DNA from 2 places in the Priestia sp. YIM B13551 genome. Region 2 is predicted to be linked to the other one. Evidence: riboswitches for the same ligand, from Rfam matches in the RefSeq annotation. Region 2 holds a riboswitch; the other holds the start of a gene.
What was found. A riboswitch is a leader RNA that binds a small molecule or an ion and turns the genes downstream of it on or off. The one in region 2 is predicted to bind glycine.
Positions count from the first base shown of each region.

Region 1: linked by a shared signal. The riboswitch ahead of ACFX4N_RS25495 (amino acid permease) and the one ahead of gcvT (glycine cleavage system aminomethyltransferase GcvT) in region 2 are both predicted to bind glycine.

Region 1 is NZ_JBHZOX010000007.1:145,362-157,568, reverse strand. It holds gene ACFX4N_RS25500 (PAS domain-containing sensor histidine kinase) at 1-1,546, opposite strand, end outside; gene ACFX4N_RS25495 (amino acid permease) at 1,879-3,231, opposite strand; glycine riboswitch at 3,391-3,471, opposite strand; partial or broken gene ACFX4N_RS25490 (FAD-binding oxidoreductase) at 3,671-5,021, opposite strand; gene ACFX4N_RS25485 (hypothetical protein) at 5,519-5,785, shown strand; gene ACFX4N_RS25480 (GIY-YIG nuclease family protein) at 5,917-6,771, opposite strand; gene ACFX4N_RS25475 (phosphoribosyltransferase-like protein) at 6,995-8,635, shown strand; gene ACFX4N_RS25470 (DEAD/DEAH box helicase) at 8,836-12,207, opposite strand, start outside.
Region 2 is NZ_JBHZOX010000002.1:1,420,013-1,432,219, forward strand. It holds gene ACFX4N_RS16900 (lipoate--protein ligase family protein) at 1-407, opposite strand, end outside; gene ACFX4N_RS16905 (rhodanese-like domain-containing protein) at 638-1,021, shown strand; gene gcvPB (aminomethyl-transferring glycine dehydrogenase subunit GcvPB) at 1,066-2,544, opposite strand; gene gcvPA (aminomethyl-transferring glycine dehydrogenase subunit GcvPA) at 2,537-3,883, opposite strand; gene gcvT (glycine cleavage system aminomethyltransferase GcvT) at 3,904-5,004, opposite strand; glycine riboswitch at 5,217-5,309, opposite strand; gene ACFX4N_RS16925 (DEAD/DEAH box helicase) at 5,490-7,163, shown strand; gene ACFX4N_RS16930 (YqhG family protein) at 7,150-7,974, shown strand; gene ACFX4N_RS16935 (YqzE family protein) at 7,999-8,184, opposite strand; gene comGG (competence type IV pilus minor pilin ComGG) at 8,228-8,602, opposite strand; gene comGF (competence type IV pilus minor pilin ComGF) at 8,592-9,029, opposite strand; gene ACFX4N_RS16950 (type II secretion system protein) at 9,026-9,364, opposite strand; gene comGD (competence type IV pilus minor pilin ComGD) at 9,348-9,785, opposite strand; gene comGC (competence type IV pilus major pilin ComGC) at 9,772-10,083, opposite strand; gene comGB (competence type IV pilus assembly protein ComGB) at 10,098-11,144, opposite strand; gene comGA (competence type IV pilus ATPase ComGA) at 11,135-12,187, opposite strand.

The DNA of each region.
Region 1 (12,207 bases), on a different contig from region 2:
GATTTTTGATTTCATGAGCCACTCCAGCTGCAAGTTCTCCTACCACGGCAAGCTTCTCAGAAGTTCTAAGCTTCTCTTCTGCCTTTTTACGCTCCGTAATATCTGTCGATACGCACAGCATTTGAATCACTTCCTGTTTTTCATTCATAATAGGAAGTTTTGCTGTTTCGACCCAGCGCCGGTTTCCTTTCGAATCTTTAAACTGTTCTTCTAATACCATCCCTTTTTGGGTACAGTTTGAAAACTCCCCTTTATATAAAAGATCTGATTGAAGGTTGAACTGATATTTATCAATCGATTGTCCAATTAAGTCATCAGATTTTTCACCTAAGAGCATCGCAAAAGATTCATTAACGAGAATGAATTCCCTTTTTTGATTGATAGCATAAATATAGCTTGGATTAATGTCAATAACTTGTCTTAAAAACGTTTTTTGTTCCTGCAGCTGATTTTCTTTTTGCTGTAAATTTGCTTTAGAATGGCGTATATAGCTAATCATTTCATTAAACTGTTTAGATAAAATACCGATTTCGCCCCGCTCAATTTCTCGTTCCGGAATTTTTTGATTAAAATTCCCGCGCGCTACTTGTCTCGCCAATTCATATAGTTTATGAATAGGATTCACAATTTGCCTTGCATATAACGCAGTAAAAAAAGAAAGCAGTAAAATCGTAACGCCTGAAACGATCCAAAGCGTTTTTTCAAACATTTCATAAGGCCTGTAAATTTCTTCAACGGGTAATTCAGCGACAATTCCCCAATCCAAAACAGGAATATATTCGAAAGACGCAAAGAAATACTTACCTTCGGTGTTCACAACCCGCTGATATCCTGATTTATGATTCATCGTTTTCTGAACGATTTCATTTTTCTTAGCATTTTCACCGATTCTCTGTTTCTCTGGGTGGGAAATAATTCTACCATTGCGGTCTACAATAAATGTATAGCCGTTCTCTCCTATATCAAACGTTTGAAAGATGGATTGAAAACTTTTATTTTCTTCAATTCGCAGCGCTAAATTTACAACCTTTTTTACATTTTGCTGCCCATCCAAAATAGGAATCGCCATCACCACAATGTAGTGCTTTGTATCTGCTGAAACGACATCGCTTAAATATATTTTTTTGGTTCGCAGCGCTTCTTGAAAATATTTTCTTTTACTTAAGTTCACATGTTTCATATTCTTTAAATCATTCGGGTAATAATGCTCAACATACCCTTTTACATTAAAAATGGTTCCGCTATCGATATACGGTGAAATATTAACTATTTTCTGCAATTCTTCGTCTATTTCTTGTTCATCATCCGATAAAAAAATAGGATCTTGCTGTACCTCGTCGCCCAGGCTCCAAATATCTTTAATGACGACGTTAATTTGCTCTTTCATTCTCTTGACGGTTTTATCAGTTACCTGTCGATATTGATCTTGAGAAATATTAGGCAGCATCACTCTTGAAACAATAAACATTAGCGTCAGTACGGTACAAATAAGAAGCACATTAATCGTGAAGATTTTCCAAAACGTATGAGATTTAAACCATTTCATGTTTGTTCACCTTAATCTAATGAAGTCTACCTCCATTGTACTGTAAAATGAAAACTTTTCCATATAAATGACGGAATTCCATCTTTAGACATAGAAGAAAAGCAATTTGTTCTACATTCCTATCAGAAAACTATGAGCTTTCTCACTGTGTTTTCTGTTAGAACAAATTTTTAGTTTTCTTCTATAAACTTTGCTTCCTGCATTTTATTCATGCAGTAGAAATCAATTATTTATCCTCCACTAAAAAGACCTCATCACGGAGTGATGAGGTCAGAAATTTACTATATTCTTTTATAAAAAATCATGTTTATTCCCTGCTGATTTTCTAGCCTTTAAAGTTTTATTTTCTTTTTCCTTCTAGTCCAGTAAAAAATAAATAAGAGAATAAACCAAACGGGCGTCAACAATAAGGCTGGGCGCGTCGCGTCAGAAAACAGCATAATAACAAGAATCACCGCAAACAAAGCTAGCACAACATAGTTTATAAATGGTGTTAACGGTGCTTTGAATGCTGATGCTGCATGCAGCTGCGGACGCGTCTTTTTATACCTTAGATGGCAAATAAGAATGATACTCCACACCCAAATAAAACAAATAGCGCTAATGGTCGTGACGATGCCGAAAGCTTGGTCTGGTATAAGTTTGCTTAAAAGAGCTCCCGCTGAGATGACCAGCGTAGATACAAACAATCCGTTGCTTGGTACGTGGTTTTTGTTCAGTTTTGCAAACTTAGATGGCCCTTGGTCATTTTTACTTAAATTATATAAGATACGGCTTGTTGAAAACATTCCGCTATTACAAGCAGAAGCGGCTGAAGTTAATACAACAAAATTAATAATTCCAGCAGCAAGCGGAATTCCGACTAAACTAAAGGTTTTAACAAATGGGCTTTCTGCTGCATTTAATTCCATCCACGGGTTAATAAATAAAAGGATGATAAGCGCCCCAACATAGAAAAATAAGATTCGCAGCGGAATTTTATTAATGGCCGATGGAATATTTTTTTGGGGATTTGATGTTTCTGCTGCCGATACCCCTACCAATTCAACCCCGACGTATGCGAATATAACCATTTGGAATGAAAGTAAGAAACCTGAAACCCCATTTGGAAACAGTCCTCCGTGATTCCAAATGTTTTGAACAGTAACGGATCCCGCGTCTGTTTTAAATCCCATTACCAGCAAAATAACGCCAATAATAATTAATGCAAGAATCGTAATAACCTTTATTAAAGCAAACCAAAACTCTAATTCTCCAAATAATTTTACGGTTAATAAGTTAAGACCTAATAAAATGATTACACAAATAAGTGCGGGAATCCACTGAGGAATATTGAACCAATATTTCACATATACGCCAACTGCAATCACATCAGCCATAGCTGTCATAATCCAGCAAAACCAGTAGGTCCATCCCGTTACAAATGACGCCCACGGTCCAAGATACTCTTCAGCAATATCTGTTAACGATTGATAACCTGCTTTAGACAGCAGTAGTTCTCCTAGCGCTCTCATCACAAAGAAAAGCGCAATACCAACAATTAAATAAGCAAAGATGATAGAGGGACCTGCAAGCTGTATTGCTTTACCAGAACCTAAAAACAAGCCCGTACCAATGGTTCCCCCAATCGCGATTAGCTGAACATGACGATTGGATAAATCCCTCTTTAATTCTCGTTGTTCCAACTCTAACTCCTCCTAACAATAAAACCTTTGATGCGATCGTGCGGACTACAAATAAAGTCCAATAAAAAAAAGAGATTGGATGCGCTCCAATCTCATGGTCATAAGAATAACAAATATTAAGGTACATGCTACCAATTAGTAACATGCCAAATAAATATCCGGTACTCTTCTGTCCTTTTGCCTGAGATTGTGAACCCTTCGGCGTCGCGAAACTATCGCGATCTCTCCAGAAGCTGCTCCTGCTATAGTGTGATCCATAGCAATCATAGCTTTCTACGTATTAATTTTTTCAATCAATAGAATGACTGTCGAATAGTTGTTTATTCTAATACCAGTTAGATGCTTTGTCAACAGGAAAGATTACTTTCATTTATTTACCTTCTTCGACAGAAGGTAATTGAACAGTTTCAATCGTCAACTTAGTATCCTTTTCCTCGCGCTACCTGAGTCCTTGCGGGAACCTGAACACATTAAACGGATCATACTTTTTGTTCACTCTTTCTAATCTCTCTGCGTTGTCTCCAAAATACTCACGTTCGTAGTTTCTCAGGTTGCTGATAGGAAAATTCACATAGGAACCTACCGTAATACTTTTAATATATTCAAATCGCTTGCGAAGCCAATCTCTGTTTGCTCTTGCAAATACATCTTCTGTCCAGACAGACTGAAACCCCATAATATATCTGGCGTTTCTGTAGAAAAAAGCCGTTTCTCTTTTACCAACACGGCGAATTTCTCCTCCTAGTGCATAAAAAGAAATCGCATCATACACGGAACCTTCTGCCGGACGCTGTATGAGATCTGCAAGATTTTCAAGCTCACCACGTGAATAGCTTCTATGCACAAATCTTCCCGTTGACTTAAATTTTTCAGACGGAGGATAGGTTGCTTCTATTTTTTTTACCGCTTCAAGAAAAGATAATGATTCCAGCTCTACTTGAAACCCTTCTACTTCTGCAAAAGGCTGCAAAATCTCCCGAGCTCTTTCTGGGGAGCCGTAAAAGAATCCGTTTGCAAATATGCCTAACCCTTCTCCTCCTGCATTATAAAATGCTTGCAACTAGCGTCATACGTTTGTCCAGTTTAGGCAGCCAGTTTTGCCATATATTCATCACTTGTGCCTGCTTCTCCTTTGTAGTACCTACATAAAAGAATCGAACGAGCGTCACAGAGCTGTTCGTGGGCTTTGGAAGCTGAAACGTCATGCTTACCACAACGCCAAAGTTACCGCCACCGGCACCGCGGCATGCCCAAAAAAGATCCGCGTTACACGATTTGTTTGCCTTAATGAGCCTTCCTTCATAATTGACTAATTCTAGCTCTATCAAGCTGTCGCACCCTAACCCGTAAAGTCTGCTCGAAAGTCCCCAACCTCCACCAAGTGTAAAGCCAGATACCCCAACAGTCGGACACGTTCCTCCTGGAAACACATATCCGTTCGAACCGATGAAATCATACACTTCCGTATTTTCCGCTCCTGCTTCCATCTTTAAAATGTTCCGTTTTTTATCTAATTTCAACCCATTTAATCGACTAATATCAATGACTAATACACAGTCACCCGTAGAATACCCTTCATAATGATGACCGCCAGATCGAATGCGAATATCAACACGATGCTTGCGCGCCCAGCGGATCGCATTCACAACATCCTGCTTTTTTTCACAGTATACAATCACAAGCGGAAATTTATTAACAGCACGATTCTATCCCTGACGAGCTTCCTCATAAATTGGGTCTTTTGGCGTTACCACTTCGCCCGTAAGCCCTTTTAAAAACATTGAGTCCATTTTGACCTCTGCCACCTCTGTACATACTTTTTATTAGTTTTATTACTATAGTATTATCGATGTGGTTAAAGGTTTGGGTTTTGGGATAGAATTTGCGTTTATTATTTGTATAAAACACGTCATTATAGTTTGTTTTAAAAGCATTAACCCTCTTATGTAATTTCTCTTTAGCGATGTAAAACTTTCTAAATCTAGACTTTATGGGAATTTCGATTCACTATACTAAAATATTTTTTACTCTAAAAGAACAGATGTTTAATTTTAACAATTCCCCCATTAATAAAAGTACAGCTCAAAGAAAAAAGAGCAGAATCAAATCTGCCCTTTACTCTTTTTCTATTCATTTCTTTAACGTCAAACTTACCACATTCTCCACATGTGCGGATTGTAAATGACAACACAAGAGATGTTAGCGGGTCTCTTCATAAAAGTTAACTAGTTATTTTTGATTTTATTTCAACGTAACAAAAATAAAATTTTATGTATAGGAGAATTGTATGGAAGAGAAGTATCGTTTAATGTTTGTTTTTAGGACCCGTGATATCTCTATGCTTTATTGCTTGGGTATGGATTATTTAAAAGGAGCTATATTTTGTGTAATGTTATATAGCCCAGAAGATGATATTCAATTGGATTACAACACAGGACATTATCCAAAAGAACTTATTGACTATCTGAGAGAAGAAAAACAGAAAATCGATAGTGGACTATACGATATTAAAATGTGGAGAATGGATTTGTATGGCGAGAATTTTGAAAGGTAGAAACTAAAAAGCACCTATATCCACTGTAGCTTGCCCTTTAGATCTTAATAAATATTTATTTGTAGAAGATAAAAAAGAGAAGACACTTATATTGTGTTTCCTCTTTTCTGTAATAATATTTTGCTCTGTATTTAGTTTAGATTTAAACCATATGCTCTCGAACCTAGTTTATGTTTATATTTACTTTCTTCTATTAGTACCTCATTTTTAGTTAATGTCCTTGGTAATGTTTGGAGGATTGAAAATTTGAATTTTTGAACACGGTTAGGTTCTGATTCAATGATAGTTTTTAATTTCTTATTTCCACCGTGACCATTTTTAGCATACTCTTTCCAACGCCCAAGAATCCCTTCTTTTCCAGAAGCAGAACCAACATATTGTAAGCCATTATAAGTATCTACAATTAAGTATACTCCTCCTACTGAAGAAAGCATCCTATGCCAAACGCTATTAGCTGTAGGATCGTTAATAACGCCTTGCAGTTCGACAAAAGGGAGATTTATTTCTAAGTAACCAGGAAAATCTCTGATATAACCTTTAGGTAATAATTGCACCACTTCTTTTTCATTTGTATCAATTTTCATACACCAAGCCTGCGCTATGTTTTGCCACTTAATTACTAATCTTCCTTCTAGGTCTTCAAATCCATTCAGTTTTTTCAACTCGTACTTATACTTACTATGAACTTTTGCCTTTCCTCTATATGGAATATCTAGGTGATCTGGGAGCCCCTCTACCTTTGTTACATCTCCTACTTCATAAACACCTATGAATAATGCTTGATTATTTTCAATCCCTAAGCACGACACAAGGTAATCACAATCTTTGAAAACATTTTTTTCTTGATAAGATTGATATAAATTAAAATATCCATTGGTGTATAATTCGTGTACATCTACACCTCTAGTATCCATATGTCTTGCAACTTTAATACTTTTAGACATATCTAGACCAGCAAATCCCAGAACTTTATTAATGGTTAACATATGTATACCTCCACTAATAGAATTTGTAATAGATATTACAAATTTTAAAGATCTTATTTATTGCTCCTCCTATGAATAGATTGTAATAATTATACAATATTTCTTAAAAAAACGCTTTACACGTAAAATATATTTACAAACATTTGTTCTAAATCCATAATATAGGTATAAAAGAAAATTATAATATATCACTAAAAATAAACAATTTAAAAAGGAGTTTTAGATGAATAGTTATAAAGAACTAAAAGAACTATTAGAAGCTTCAGAAGATGAAAAAACAAATCAAGACTATAAAGATTTCTTTAAATTCACATTTCATATGACCTTTACTAGTGATTTAATTGATACTTTTGGTAAGCATAAGGTTCAGGAATGGATTGATCAGTTCGATAATGATAAAGATAAAGATATTGCTAGTAAAATTTTTTCGAAAATTCAATATTACGATAGCGAAGCCGTAAAGAACTTTTGTAAACTTTCTTTTGTAGAATGGCAAATAAAAAACAAAACAGACATAAAAAAAACCCTATTCATTCCTTTAGGTTCATCTGGAAAAAGTGGACAGATGATTGGTTATTTCTTTAGAACATCAAATAGTATACCTGAATCAAAAATAAAAAATCAGGAAGCTGTGACTAGAAATGATATCTCTAACTATGATCAGATTGTTTTTTTAGATGATTTCACAGGAACTGGAAACCAATTTCTAAACAATAGCACAGTTAAATTTGTTATAAGGAATAGACGTTGGTTATTAACTAAGCAAAAAAAAGCAGCAAAATTATCCTTTATTTCACTAATTGCTATGAGAAAGGCTATTGAAAACATTCAAGAAAATGCTCCGGTAGAAGTTATAGCACCTCACATTAGAAGAGCAGCATATGCAAGTAATAACAATGAATTTATTGAATTCAATTTGAAATATGGAAGTGGTTTATTTAGAAAAAAAGATAAAGACCTATACCTTGGATGGGGAGATGTAGGAGAAACAATTATTTTCTTTTATAACGTTCCAAATAATACCTTGCCGATTCTATGGTCAGGGGCTTATTCTAAGGTTACTAAAGAAAAATGGATACCTCTATTCAATAGAAGCACTGTTGCAGGTTCAGCAGGTCAAATTCGAGGTAGTCATAGAGAAGTGGCAAGGGAATTCTATTCAATGTTGATTTCTTCTACTTTATATGCAGAAGATTATATTATGTGGATAGATATAATAAAAGAAATTTATTTAAAAATGGATAAAGATACCTTCGATTTGGAGGAACTATACAAATTATTATCAATAACCTCAAACTTCCTTATTCCTTACGACAATATGCTTACCTACCATTCACCACTAACTTTTCTTAACAAAATCCGCGAAGATTTGTTAGTAACTGTAGAGGAGAAGGTTAAAAAAGATTGCTCAACAAAAGACTTTAATATTTTATTAAATATGTTAGATATTGATAAATATTCTATAAACCAAGGAATTTTGATGCGTCACGAAATCTCCACAATAATCAAAAAAGCTATCCAAAATGACCATACATTAATTGATGAAATTATTAATAATATCGAGGAAGATAATGAGAACATCTATAAAATCCAAGGTTCAACTTTAGCTATCAGAATGTTCTCAAAAGAGGAATTAGAAATTATTTTAAGTACAACAATAAATAAAATTAAAAAATTACGCGAACACAGTAAAAGTCATTCTCTAAAGCTGCATTTAGAGGAGATTCTGGCAAAGCTAGAAAATAGAGAAAAAGATTTTACAAATATAGACCTGAATAAAGCATCAAAACACGTTAATTACTACGGAAAATATAGAATACTCTCTATTAATACAATCCGAAGTCATTTAGGAATGTATCTCTAACCTTAACAAGACAAGACAAATATTATAAGAGCATTATACAAATTATAAATATAATGCTCTTACTTTTTTATTTATAATTATCCTATTTTTAGATATTTGACAACATATAAAGGCTAATCTAAAAAATGATCTAACAGTTCGTTTTATTCAACTATATAAAAAGACTATTGTTTGGCAGTATTAAGCGTTATCTCCCCCTTTTACAATAAGTCAAATGAGAGAAGTAACTTCACATCAATAAATGTCTCCTTATTTATCACATCAACACTTTTAGTTTTTAATGAATATTCAGTATTTAAATCTAGATAGTATGAAACTTCTTCATTAATTTTTCTAGGAATATAACCGATTTTGTACTCTTTAAAGTAAACTTCTATTGCATATTCATCATAAAAGTTATCTAATTCTCTCTTTAGTTTAAGTTCAGCACCGCTAACTAATTCCCCTAAGACTAAATCCAGATTTGAGAGTTTACATAAGTAATGGAGGGTACCAGCCAAATAAGATTCTATAGCGTTTTCCCCATCAAATAGAGCGGTCATCTCTTTATAGCTGTTAGTTAAATGCACAAGTTTTCTTACTTCAAATGAAGAAAGGTTCTCTTTCTCATTTAAAAATTCAAGGGGGTCCATAGTTTTTAGATAATCCCTCAACTCCTCCAAATTTTCATAAGTGGTATGATCTTGTATATAAGCAGATAAATCCTTTACAGTTTCTCGGGAATTAAATCCCAATTTGAATAAATTAGCATCAATACTTCTATTAATTCCATATTTAATAAAACTAGGAAGGCAAGCAAAATACTCAACGAAACCTAAATGCTCCAATATTAAACTCGAAAGTGTACCACACACCCAAGGAAGTTTATATTCAAACATATCTTTTACATATTCCACAATTCTGGTCATCTGATAGTTAAGATCGACTGAACTAAAATATTTTTCTGAAAGTTCTTTTAAAGTTAAATCACTTTCTACCCAATCAATAAAAAGGTTATAATCATCAATTTCGACTAAACCTGAGCCCGATGTACTTTTTCTAACCTTAAACTTGTAGCTTTCTGGAAAACTAATTATTTTAGCATAAGCATCTTGAGTCAAAATATTTCTTAAAGAGAGTAAAGGTCCATTTTCTTTATAATTTTCCACTATCTCTTCTGCTATAACTGTTAACAATCTAAATGATGTAAATGACAATCCACTTTCCTGGACTCTTATTAATTCCTGCTTTGGCCTAGTATCATAAAATGAATAAACCTTTTTAGACAACACGGAAATCTTTTTAAATTTTTCTTTTTCTATTTGCTTTGCAAAAAAAGTATTCTTTAGTATAGTGTCAACATTCTCTATTTCATCTGACAATGAATTATAGTAAAGCAATAAAGACTTAATAAAGTTTTTCTCCGTTAATTTAGTTATAAAATCTTCACTTTGATCATCATTTAATTCATCCAATTCTTCGGTAGCCTTGAAAAGTTCTTCATCCCTTAAAATAGAGCTCTCAACATTATTAGGATGCTTTTCATAATTCAAGTGCTCATCAATTATATTTTTATTCCCCCAATAAAAATCAATATATATAATTTGGCCAAAAGTACTCTGATATGCTCTACCAGCTCTTCCTACTATATTTTTAAAATCTCCAGAGGAGAGTGTCCTCTGTCCTTCGTATTTCTTTCCTGTATGAATAAAATTTTGTATTGGGAAATTAACCCCCTCAACTAGAGTTGTAGTGCATACCATAATTTGAATATAGCCCTTGGCATAGTAATCCTCAAGTGCTTCTCTTACATCCATAGGCAAACTTCCGTGATGGTAGACAAGCCCCTTTCTTAGACCTATAACTAATAGATGATCCTTACCAAGTCTCTTTTCAATATACTCTATTAGGTATTTTACTTCTTGACTTATTTCAAGCTTTTCAGGAAAGAATGGCACATAATCTCTCACAAAACTTTCACAGTCTTCCCTAGTGTGAAAGAAGATTAAGCTTCCTCCCATATTTTTCAGTTTTTGGGCTACTCCCATAATAAAATTTTCATACTTAAGATTCTCATCTTTGACCAGTTTTCTATTTTCCTTATAATGGTATCTAGGAAAGTCAAAAATGTTAATGTCGATTTCTCGCTTGCCAATCAAATAATTAATTTTTGACTGTGCCCAAAAGGCATTGTATGGCTCTTTATAGTACCTATGTTCTTCTGGAATCGAAATCCAAAATCTCCCTTTTTTCTTATATTCATACTTTGCTATCCCTTTTATTTTAGTGGTTGGCTTCCAAGAATCTGGAATATAATCAGAATTAGAAAGGCTTTCATCATCAACCCAACTTAAGACTAAAGGACCGTTATCGATGATTGCTGACAAGAACATAAGCTTTATATCCTTAAATAGGTAGTGATTTATTAAAAAAACTATACTGCCTTCTATTAACCATCCTCTACTACTGTCTTGAATCTTTTGAAATTCATCAAATATTATTAATGAAGTTTCACTAAGTATATCTTCTGATAAATTATTCTTAACTATCATATCCAGCTTTTCTGGGGTAGTAACTATTATATGCTCTTCAAAGTAGTTACCAGAGACGAGATCAGGTTCGTAACCATTAAGCGAACTTGAAACAGAATACCCTAGCCTTCTAAATCTTTCACGAAGTCTTTTAGTTACTTCATACACTAATGCATTAGTCGGTACTATATAGAAACATTTTTTTGTAATATCATTTTCTAGTTGCTTAACAATAGCAAACTCTGCAAGTAAGCTTTTTCCTCCACTAGTAGGGAAATTAATTAGAGTTCTTTTTATATTATCATTCTTTATAAAGCTGTCTTCATTATTAATTACTTCAAGTTGATTTGGCCATAACTCTATTACAGGAGGCCTAGACTTAATTAACTGTTGTATGTAGTCACTCGAAAAAATATCCTGTAAATTATTCCATACGCTATTGTTAATAATTGTCTCAATACATAATTTAAGGTATCTTAAGTGCCAGTAGTAATTAGTTTCAAATAATTCTAAATACGAATTAATTTGCTCATCAAGTTTAGAAAACAAATAACTTATAAATGATTTGTCTCCTGATTGAATAAACTTTCTTAAACTATTAAAAATATCAATTAACGTAGAATCTCCAATATAATCTTCTATGTTACTAATTAATTTTCTGCTTAGTAGGTAAAAAGAAAAGACGTATAAATCGTTTTTATCTTCATTAATAATAGATTTTTCTGATAAGTCAAATAAAACATCACCTAACTTTTTAGCAACCACTATGCTATTTGGAGCATTACTTCCCAAAGTATATGCAACCGAGGATTTCCAATAGTATTTAAGCTGTTTAAACATTACTTTCTCAATATCTAGAGATGATAATTGCTTTTCACTAACGTGCTTTAAGTAATCTCCGATCTTATCTGAAACCAGAGCAGTTAATTCCATTGCTTTATTTCTAGACTCATTATCATAACTTTTAAACGAATTATTGTATTCGGAAAATAAATATATTGAGATTTTTTCAAGATTTTTTATAAGCTTAATTGTTCTATTAAGGTCTTCTTCACTCACGTT
Region 2 (12,207 bases):
TCTTCTGAACGAGGAATAGCAAAATAAGCCTCGAGCCCTAACGAACGAAATCCTTCCAGTAAACCTTCAGAGATTACGCGATATGCTTCTGTAACTGTCTTAGGCATGTTAGGATACTCTTCAGATACAATTACGCTGTAAGTAAGCTCTTCATCGTGAAGCACGCCCCTGCCGCCCGTTGGACGTCTTACAAAGCCTAATCCTAATTCTTTTACTTTATCAAAGTTAATTTCTTTTTCAGCTTTTTGAAAATAACCGATTGACAGCGTTGGAGGGTTCCATCCGTAAAAACGAATCGTAGGTGGAATTTCTCCTTTACTATGCCATTCTAATAACGCTTCATCTAACGCCATATTGTAATAAGGCGAACGGTTGTTGGAATCAATAAATCTCCACTTTGCTTTCATCTACCTCATCCTCAGCTATATGTAATATAAAAAATAAATCCGTTTTTTAGTCTACCAAAAGATTGAGCTAAGGAAAAGCAAAGAGCAACATAAAACTGTGAATTCAAATGTGGTAGTTTTTTCATTTTCGGGAAGAAATCCGCTAGATTCAAGGCAAAATCGCTTTACTTCTAATTTCATTCACTTATATAATAAGAGTATGGATTTTGTCGAAGAAAGGAAGAATCAGCATGTCACCAATTACAGCAGTACTCATTTTACTTGGAGTAATCATCATATACTCTGTCGTTATGTTCTTTTACCAACGTCGCATTATGAAAACGTTAACTGAAGAAGAATTCCGCACCGGCTACCGCAAGGCACAGCTAGTTGATATTCGTGAACCGAATGAATTTGAAAACGGACATATTTTAGGCGCACGAAATATTCCTCTTTCACAGTTCCGTATGCGCATTAAAGAATTTCGTCCAGATCAGCCTGTCTACATCTATTGTCAAAGCGGAATGCGCACAGGACGTGCAGCACAAATGCTTCGTCGCCACGGTGTTCAAGAAATCTATGATTTAAAAGGCGGCTTCAAAATGTGGAACGGTAAAGTAAAAAAGAAAAAATAATGGTATGTATATAGAAAAACCTCGCCTTTGGGCGAGGTTTTTTGTTAGACGTTTTGAACAGCCAGTTCTTTCTGATAGCGAAGAACTGGCTTTCTCGCTGCCAGCGTTTCATCAAGGCGCTTCACAACCGTTGTATGCGGAGCTTCCTGTACGACTTCAGGCGTTTCTTCTGCTTCTTTTGCAATTTGAATCATCGCATCGATAAACGCATCTAGCGTTTCTTTCGACTCCGTTTCCGTTGGTTCGATCATCATACACTCTTCTACGATAAGCGGGAAGTAGATAGTCGGCGGATGATAGCCAAAATCAAGCAGTCGTTTCGCAATATCCAATGTGCGCACGCCAAGCTTTTTCTGACGTTTTCCTGATAAAACAAATTCGTGCTTACAGTGACGGTCAAACGGAAGCTCATAGTGTTCTGCTAAACGACGCATCATATAGTTGGCATTTAGCACAGCGTTTTCCGTCACGGCTTTTAAGCCGTCTGGACCCATTGAACGAATATACGTATAAGCGCGAACGTTGATACCGAAGTTGCCGTAAAACGGCTTTACGCGTCCAATTGACTGAGGACGGTTATAGTCAAAGTGATAGCCTTGTTCTGTTTTCACAAGCACTGGTTTAGGCAAATACGGAATTAAATCTGCTTTTACCCCTACCGGACCAGAGCCAGGACCGCCTCCTCCATGAGGGCCTGTAAACGTTTTATGAAGGTTTAAATGCACAACGTCAAACCCCATATCTCCAGGACGGGCTTTACTTAATACTGCGTTTAAATTTGCACCATCATAATAAAGCTTTCCACCTGCTGCGTGAACAATTTCAGCCATTTCTAAAATATCTTCTTCAAATAACCCTAGGGTATTTGGGTTTGTTAACATTAAAGCGGCTGTATCTTCTCCTACTACGCGGCGTAAATCCTCTAAGTCCACTAAACCATGTTCGTTTGATTTTACCGTTACCGTTTCAAATCCCGCAACTGTTGCCGAAGCCGGGTTCGTTCCGTGAGCTGAGTCTGGAACAATGACTTTTGTTCGCTGCGTCTCACCATTTGCTTCATGATAAGCACGAATCATCATAAGCCCGGTCCACTCGCCGTGAGCACCTGCTGCTGGCTGAAGTGTTACTTCATCCATTCCTGTAATTTCTGTTAAATGCTCTTGTAAATCATATAAAAGTTCGAGAGCACCTTGAACCGTTTGCTCATCTTGAAGCGGATGAATATGCGCAAACCCAGCAATGCGTGCTGCTTGTTCATTCACTTTTGGATTATATTTCATCGTACATGAACCAAGCGGATAAAACCCTGAGTCTACTCCGTGATTTCGTTTTGAAAGCGCGGTGTAATGACGCATAATATCGAGTTCTGATACTTCAGGAAGCTCAGGAGCTTTGGTACGCACATACGCTTTTCCAAGCAGTTCTTCAGCATTTACTTGCGGCACATCTAACTCTGGCAATGAATAGCCGATTCGCCCTTCTTTACTGCTTTCAAAAATAAGTGATTGATTTTGATTAAGCATGAAGATCCCCCAATTCATTTACAAGTTGGTCAATTTCCTCTTTTGTACGGAGCTCTGTAAAAGCAAGCAGCATGTGATTTTCAAGCGCTTGGTTATCACGGCTAAGATCATAACCGCCAATTATTTTTGATGCTAATAAATGATTGTTTGCTTCTGTTACCGAAACAGGAAGCTTCACGACTAATTCGTTAAAAAACGGTCCTTCAAATGCTACATTTATCCCTTTTGCCTTTAACGCTTCATATGCATAATGCGTTTTTGATAAGTTTTGCAGCGCCATTTCTTTTACACCTTGCTTGCCTAAAGCTGTCATTGCAACTGATGCCGCTAAAGCATTTAACGCTTGATTTGAACAAATGTTAGACGTCGCTTTATCGCGGCGTATATGCTGTTCACGCGCTTGAAGGGTTAAAACAAACCCTCGCTTACCGTTTTCATCTACCGTTTGCCCTACTAATCGTCCTGGAATTTTCCGCATAAGCTTAGACGTAGTTGCAAAGTATCCGCAGTGCGGTCCTCCAAATTGACTTGGAATACCAAATGGCTGTGCATCTCCAATGACAATATCAGCTCCGAATTCTCCAGGGGGCGTAAGTAAACCTAATGATAAAGGATTGCTTGAAACCACAAACATGCATTTTTCTTGATGAGTAATTTCTTCAATTTCTTTTAACGGCTCGATTTGTCCGTAGAAATTTGGGTATTGGACAATAACAGCTGCCACGTCACTCCCCATCTCTTTTTCCAATGCAATCATATCTGTTACTCCGTCTGCTGCAGGGATTTCTACCACTTCAATGTATTGACCCTTCGCATACGTTTTTAACACATCTTTTGACTCAGGGTGAACAGCCGCAGAGACAAGTACTTTTTTCTTTTTTGTTTGACCCGCACTGAGCATAGCGGCTTCTGCTAAAGCAGTTCCTCCGTCATACATAGAAGAATTAGCCACGTCCATCCCCGTTAACTCACAAATCATTGTTTGAAATTCAAAGATGGCCTGAAGTTCTCCTTGAGAAATTTCTGGTTGATACGGAGTATAGGCCGTATAAAATTCCGAACGAGAAATAACATGATCAACAATAACCGGCATGTAATGATCGTAAACTCCTGCTCCTAAAAAAGAAGCATAGTCTTTTAAATGAGCATTTTTAGCAGCCATACTATTTAATTCTTTTAACAGCTGAGGCTCTGAAGCCGCTTTTTTAATATTGTATTCTCCTTGAAAACGAACGCGCTGCGGAATATCTGAAAATAAATCATCAACAGATGAAACACCAATTGCTGCTAACATTTGCTGCTGATCTTGTTCTGTCATTGGTAAATAGCGATGTAACATGTTAAATTCCTCCCCAAAGCTTACTTTGAACGTTTATAAAAAGGTGTTGAAACCACTTTTGCTTTTAAGCGTTTTTTTCGAACCTGCACTTCTACTTCCCGACCAAGCTCTGAATACTCTGCTGACAATAGCGCTAAACCGATGTTTTTCTTTAATGTCGGTGACTGTGTACCTGTTGTCACAAATCCAATTTGTTCTTCATCTGCAAATACTTCGTAACCGTGTCTTGGTATACCTTTATCAATCATTTCAATTCCTACCAGCTTGCGAGGTGCCCCGCTTTCACGCTGTTCTTTTAACACTTCTTTTCCAATAAAGCTGTCTTTGTTCGTTTTTACTGCAAATCCAATTCGAGCTTCAATGGGCGTAATATCTTTTGAAAGCTCTTGGCCATATAAAGCCAAAGTAGCTTCAAAACGAAGCGTATCGCGAGCTCCTAATCCGCAAGGCAGCACACCTTCATCACTGCCTGCTTCTAAAATAGCCGTCCACAAGTGAGAGGCGTCAGCTGAAGAACAATAAATTTCAAAGCCGTCTTCCCCGGTGTACCCAGTACGTGAAACGAGAGCTTTTACATTCGCTACTTCTACATCATCAGCAAATGTAAATGGCTTTAATAAAGATAAATTTTCGTTCGTTAACGTTTGTAAAACTTTTTCTGCTACAGGACCTTGTAAAGCTAGCTGCGCAGTTTCATCAGACTGATTAACGAGCGTTACATCTCCTTGTTTGTGAGACACCAGCCACTCATAGTCTTTTTGAATATTAGCAGCGTTTACGACTAGCAAATACTCTTGATCTGCTTTTTTATAAATCAGCAAATCATCTACCGTGCCTCCGTCTTCATAACACATAGCCGTATACTGCGCTTTTCCATCTACGAGGGTAGAAACGTCATTTGTCATCGTGTGCTGAAGAAAAGCTAAGCTATCAGCTCCTGTTACAAGAATTTCTCCCATATGAGAGACATCAAAAAGACCTGCCTTTGTACGTACAGCTTCATGCTCTTCTTTAATAGAAGAAAATTGAACGGGAAGAGCCCATCCTCCAAAATCAATTGTTTTGGCACCATATTTTTGATAGGTATCATAAAGCGGCGTTTTGTGTAATTCTGTTGTCATATTTATGTCCTCCTCTTTTTCACGTGAAACTTTTCATAACGGGGAGTTTTCAAATAGTGTGGGGATCACTACGTATCCAAACAAAAAAGGACAGAAAACCCCCTACTGTATTTAGTAGGAAGTCTCTGTCCTTTTCACCTGAAAGTTTACCTATAAACGAATAGGTTTGCCTCGTGGGTGGTCTATAAACGCATAGACACTCTCCAGAGCTGCGTCAAACAAGAGTCTTTTTGCCTGAGAGATTCACAATTTTATTGCTTGCTCCTTCGGCGCTACATTCAAGTAGTCTCTCCCCGTGTCGTCATTCGCTTCTATAAAGTTGGTAAAGTTGGGCATACTACTGAAAGATGTATCCATCTTTATTCACACAATCATTTGTAAAGTGCTAATCTATTTTCTTTTTCAAATTTTCTAAATATATTTTTATCCTACCTGATTCTTATCATTTGTTCAATAAATTTTTTTTACAAAGGAGCATTTTTATCATGAAAGTGAAATTAAACATCGATGAAACATGGGAAGCAGCCTTCTCAACTAAATTGGACCAAGACGGCCCTTGGTCTGCATGGGATTTGTATAAACTTGCCTATGAAATAGAAGACCAAACGCTTATCTCAGAATTTGAAGGACTACAAAGCCCAAAACATCTAGCCGATTTAACGCCGCTTCCTCATCAGCTCGAAGTAGCCAAACAAGTAGTTGAAACAATGAATGGGAAAGCCATTTTAGCAGATGAAGTAGGACTGGGGAAAACGATTGAAGCAGGGTTAATTTTGAAGGAATATATGATTCGCGGACTTGTTAAAAAAGTTCTCATTTTAGTTCCAGCTTCGCTTGTTTCACAGTGGGCTATGGAATTGAATCAAAAATTTTATATTCCCGCAGTCCCTCAAAGAAAATCATATGTGTGGGATCAGTGTGACATCGTTGTGTCTTCAATTGATACAGCAAAACGTTCTCCTCATCGAGAAATTGTGCTTGAACAAGACTACGACCTCATCATCATTGATGAAGCTCATAAACTTAAAAACAACAAAACAAAAAACTATGAATTTGTGCAAAGTCTAAAAAAGAAATTTTGTCTGTTGCTAACCGCAACACCGATTCAAAATCGAATTGAAGAAATTTTTAACTTAGTCTCTCTTTTAAAGCCTGGCCATCTCGGCAATAAAGACTATTTCGAAGAATTATTTTCCGCTAAAAAACGCTCTTTGCAAAACGATGAACACTTAAAAGAGCTTGTTAACAAAGTTATGATTCGAAATCGCCGCCACGATACTGGTATCGAATGGACGAAGCGAATTGTTCAAACCATTCCTGTTGAATTCTCGCCAAAAGAACGCGAGCTGTACGATGCGATTACGTCTTTTAAAGGAAACGGACTGCACCCTTCAAGCGCTTTTTCAATTTTAACCCTGCAGCGAGAGGCCTGCAGCAGCCGTGAAGCGGTGTATATGACATTAAAAAACATGCTCGAACGTCAGGAAGATCAAAACAGCGCATTAACGGAACATATGATCACTCCGTTAATGGAACTACTTCAGCAAGTGCCGCAAAATGCAAAAGCAGAAAAAGTGCTAGAGCTCGTTCAGAAAATTGATGATAAAGTCATTATTTTTACTGAGTACAGAGCAACTCAACTGTATTTACAGTGGTATTTAAAACAGCATGGAATTACCTCTGTACCTTTTAGAGGCGGATTTAAGCGAGGTAAAAAAGACTGGATGAAGCAGCTTTTTGAAAGCCACGCGCAAGTATTTATTGCCACTGAAGCAGGCGGAGAAGGAATCAACCTTCAGTTTTGTCATCATATCATTAACTATGATCTTCCGTGGAATCCAATGCGTCTAGAACAGCGAATTGGAAGGGTCCATCGTTTAGGTCAAAAACATGATGTTCACATTTACAATTTAGCCATTCAACATACGGTCGAAGAACATATTTTAAAATTGTTATACGAAAAAATAAACCTTTTTGAACGAGTTGTTGGAGAGCTAGATGATATTTTAACAAAGCTTGATTTAAAAAATATCGAAGAGCATATTCAGGATATTTTATTTCATTCGCGGAGTGAAGGAGAAATAAAAATCAAAATGGAGAACTTGACGTCTATTATTCAATACGAAGACAGCGAGGAGGATCAGCATGCAGCAAACTGATATTCATCAATTTTTAAAGCGTTATTTTCTAGCTAATAATTGTTCTATTGTCACAGAAACATCTTCTTACCTGACGGTTCAATTAACGATTGAACTCGATAAAGAATTGATGAATCGTCCATTTTATTGGCACTATATTGAAAAGACGGGAGGAGAAGCAACTCCTGCTTCGCTCACTTTCATTACAGATCCAGCATTTGAAGACGATTCCGTTCAAGGAGAACGAATTCATTTCGGTTCACCTAGGCTACACCAAATTTTCGCTTCTACTCAAAAACTAGGCGGGTTTATTCACTTGTATGAACAAGTTGCATCAGCTCAGCCAACAAATCAGCCTTTACACCCTTGGCTTGCATTAAATATTAAAGTCTCGTACAAATGCGATCGTAAAAAAGATGAGCTCTTGTCGCTTGGCATTAATTTAATCAATGGACAGATTATTGAATCATTTCATGAATTAATCATTAATCAAAATTTGTCATCTAAAATCTCAGACTATTGCTTTACTCTCTCACCTTTTATTAAACCTAAAAGTGCCATCGCACGACTCACATCATATGTGACTGACTATGTTAAAGCTCAGCCAACTGAATGGGCTGAAAAAGCGCAGGAGAGATGGTATGAAGACTTAGCGCTTCTTGATCATTTTTACGAAACAGCAGAAGAGCTGCCAGAGATATATATGACCGAAAAAACAGCGCTTCAAGAACTGTACGAGCCGACTATCTTGTTTAAGTTTATAAACGGTGGCTTATTTTACATATCGCCTGAAACGATGTCTCGTCAATTTAACAAAACACAAGCCGGTTAAAAAAAAGATGAGCATATGATATGCTCATCTTTCTTTTTTCTTTCGATACCACAGCATAAACGACAGCGGAATCATTCCAAACCATCTGTTTGCAAAAGGTGCTCGCTCTTCTTTTTTTTGAATTTTTTTCGTTTTCCTCTCTTCTTTTGGCTGATCCATATATTGTACAAATTGCTGTGTCATATATTTTACATAATCATTCGTTTTCATATAATCATCTCCTCAGCACTATTATATCCGGAGAGAAAGAGACTTAATCCGTCCACTTCACAATGTGCTGATCCTTTTTTTGAATATATGCCGTTTCCGTCAATGCTCTTCCTTGCAATGTTTGACACTTTATTTTTAGGATGATCATCTGTTCATCTTCACTTACTACTTCGTATGAAACCGTACCAGTTTCTAATACTAAAGATGCAGATGGAGATTTATTATGTTCTTTTATTTCTTTTTTTACATGTACAACCGCGTTTTCTAAAAGATGCTGCAGACGATTTTTCTGCTCTACTTCTTGATAAAATGAACTTTTCGTCACAAAATAAGTGGTTTGCTGAGCTACTAACAGAAGAAAAAGCGCACAAAATGCCAAAACAACTGGGAGAATAAATCCTTGCTCATTATGTTTCATGAGCAAGCATCAAAAACGTCGTAATGGTTTCTTCTCTAACTTTGTTAACACCGTCTGTTGAACGAATCAAAAGCCTTTCTTTTTGCTGTTCATACATAATATTCTTAATGTGCTGCAGCACAACTTCATGACCGCTTTCATCCACTCGTCTTCTTATCTTGTCTTCGTAGCGTTCATAAGTGATGATCTGATTATTTTCCATTTTCAACGTAAGCGTAGTCGCATGAATTCCCACTTCTTTTGCTTCTCGATATTCCATAGCAAGTTGATTCACAAAAATTCCCCACTCCATTTCATTCATACTAAAATCCGGATTATATGTTTGCTTAGCTAGCGGAATGATAATGGGGAAAAATGAAACAATGATCAAAAAAAGAGTAAAACTGACTAACATCTCTACAAGCGTAAAGCCTTTTTCCCTTTTCACTTCAACATCACATCACACTTCTTTTTCATTTTCTCAGCGGAATCTGTCCATTCTACACAAAGCTTTTGAGCACTTTCTCCGTTCCACTTCAGATAAAACGCAACGTTTTCTTTTACGATTTTTTCTCGCCGTTTATATCCTGCTTCATATTTATATTTCAATAGCTCTTCGTGCAAGATAGCATCAGCTTGATACGAAACATATTGCTTCTTTTCTGCTTCCTTCATCTGAACATACAAAGGAATAATTGTACCGGTTAGGAGTAAAAGCATGCTAAATGAAACAAGCATTTCTAACAAGGTGTAGCCCTGCTGACCCTTACATCTTGTCCACATAAAAACGCCCTCTGCCTATTTGAAAAGTAACTTTATATTTAAATTTTTGATTGCTGATAAAAATGGTCTTCGCTTGAGAAATATTGCCGTTTTTGTTGTATTGTATCGTGGAATTGCCGCTTCCAAACGTGATATGAATGGTGGAGTCATAAGCGCGCTTATAAAGAACGGCACGAGAATCAGAAACAATATATTCTGTTCCCTTCGGTGCGAAGTTAATTTTAATTGGAGATTCTCGGTTCATTGCTGTTTGCTGCACATAAAACGTGTCGCTTTGCAGCTGTCGCAAAAATAATGTGATTTTGTAATATTCCACAAGCGGACGAATGGCTACAATAATGGAAAACATCATCACTTGCACAATAAATAAAACCATCAGCATCTCAATGAGGGTAAATCCTTTTTGCTTAAGAAGAACCACTAGCTGTAACCTTTCCGGTACCGTCAATTTGAATGGCTTGACCATTTGGACACACGGTGCCTTCTTTTAAGTAGCCTCCTGCTTCAAGCTCTTCTAGACTTGGTTTTTCGCCATTTTCAAGTTCGTATACTTGTACCTCAGCCTCTACGGTTTTGACAAGAGCTGAGCAGCCTTTGTTGTTAATAACCGTATTATGCTTTAATACATTTGGAATCATAATGAGCAAAAGCACGGTAATAACGAGCATAACAATGAGCATTTCAATAAGGGTAAATCCTTTATCACCTTTTAGAATCATATTCTTTCACCTTTCTACAAGCTCGACATCACTTCTAACATCGGAAGCATAACGGACATATACATAAGCAGAATGACAATTCCGATGAATAAGAATGTAAGCGGCTGTACATATTTTAAAATACGAAAAATAAACTGTTCCATTCTTTCCATCATAAATAGACTGTAATCATACAGTTCTTGAGAAAGCTCACCGTTCTGCTGACCATGCACAATAACTTGAGCCAAGTCTTTTTCATAATGAGATTTACCTGAAACGATATGATCTAATCGCATTCCTGAGGAAAGTTGATCTGTAAAAGCAAAAGCTTCCACTTGAAAAAACGGATGATGCTCTTGCTTTTGAAAAAGAGCAAAGCATTCATAAATAGATAAACCACCATTTAGTAAATTGCTCATATGAACAGAAAAAAAGTACGAGTTAAATAGCCGTGTGAACGTTCGGATAACGGGAACTCTCATAAAAAGCTGCATTTGAACTACTGGAGGCAATTTTTTAATATAAATCACATAAAACAAATAAAGAATGATTGGCATACTGATGACTGCAGGTAACACAAAAGGAAAGAACGACATCGCCTGCATAAATAAGAGAATAAACGAAGACTGCTTGTTTCCAAAGGATAAGTACAGAGCTTCAAACTGTGGAAGTAAAACCGTACTTAAAACAAATAAAATGGAAAGAATAAACAGCAGTAGCAATACGGGGTATTGAACAAGCTTTTGAAATTTTTTACGATGCCTTACTTTTTCTTCAATCATTGAGCTGCTTTCTTTTAAAGCAAATTGAAGGTTTCCATGCTGTTCCGCAAAATATAAATAGCTTAAAATATCGCGGTGAAACTGAAGTTTAACAAAAGCATCGTGCAAAGATTCTCCTCGTTTTAACTGCTCAAGACATTTTTCAATATCCGTTTTTTCTTTGTTAGATACTTGAAACGTCAAAAACGAAAGAGCTTGAGAAAGAGTGTAGCCTTTTTCCAAAAGCTTAGAGACCTGCTTAAGAATTTTTGCTTGCTGAGCAAGAGACCACCTTTTTTGTCTATTTGTCTTTACCCCCATCCGTCTAGCGAATGCGGATATAAATAGCCTAGCGCGATTCCTTTTAGAATCACATCTCGGAGCGTCTTATAATCATAATCCGCATTTTCTCCTTTCACTTCTCTCATCACTGCACTAAGCTCCTTGCCATAAAGCAATTCGTATATGCTGGACTGACGATGCTTTCTCATTTTTTTACAAGCGGGGTGGCATTTTCCGGAACACAGCGGACAGCGAATTTCTACAAGGCGCTGTGCAGCTACTGCTACAAGAGTCTGTTCCATTTCTTGAAAGCTAACCCCAAATTCAAGCAGCCTGTACAAAGATCCTTTTGTATCTTTAGTATGCATCGTTGTCAAAACCAAGTGTCCGGTAAGTGCTGCTCTCACAGCAATTTTGGCAGTCTCACTATCTCTTATTTCTCCCACCATGATAATGTCTGGGTCATGGCGCAATATAGCTTTTAAACCAGTCGTGTACGTAATCCCCGCCCGTTCATTTACCTGTACTTGAAGCACGGTTTCACTCGGTTTTTCAATAGGGTCTTCTAGTGTAATAACATTTCGATTAAAAAGGTGCTTTACTTCGTGTAAAAGAGTATATAGAGTAGTGGTTTTACCTGATCCTGTAGGACCGGTAAAAATAATTAATCCATGAGAGAATTTCAAGAGAGAAATAAGCTTTTTAGTATGTTCAGGAAAAAGAGATAAATGTTTGAGAGATGTAGATTGTTGGTGAGGCAAAAGCCGAATAACAAGACTTTCATCATGAGAAGTAGGAAGGGTTGATAAACGCAAATTTACTTGATAGTGATCAATGGAAGTGGTCAATGCACCATTTTGAGGTTTTCTGCGCTCGCCAATATCCATTCCCCCTAAAAATTTAAAATGCGAAATGAGCCGTTCAGACATTTCCTTTGAAATAACCCTCTTTAAAATAAGCTCCTGGTCAATTCGCAGCTGAATCACAGCATCTTTCTTTCGGGGCACAATATGCACATCAGAACTTCGGCACTCACATGCATCTCGTATAATGTAAGTTGCAAACTGTTCAATTTCGGTCAAGCGATCATCACTCCTTTATT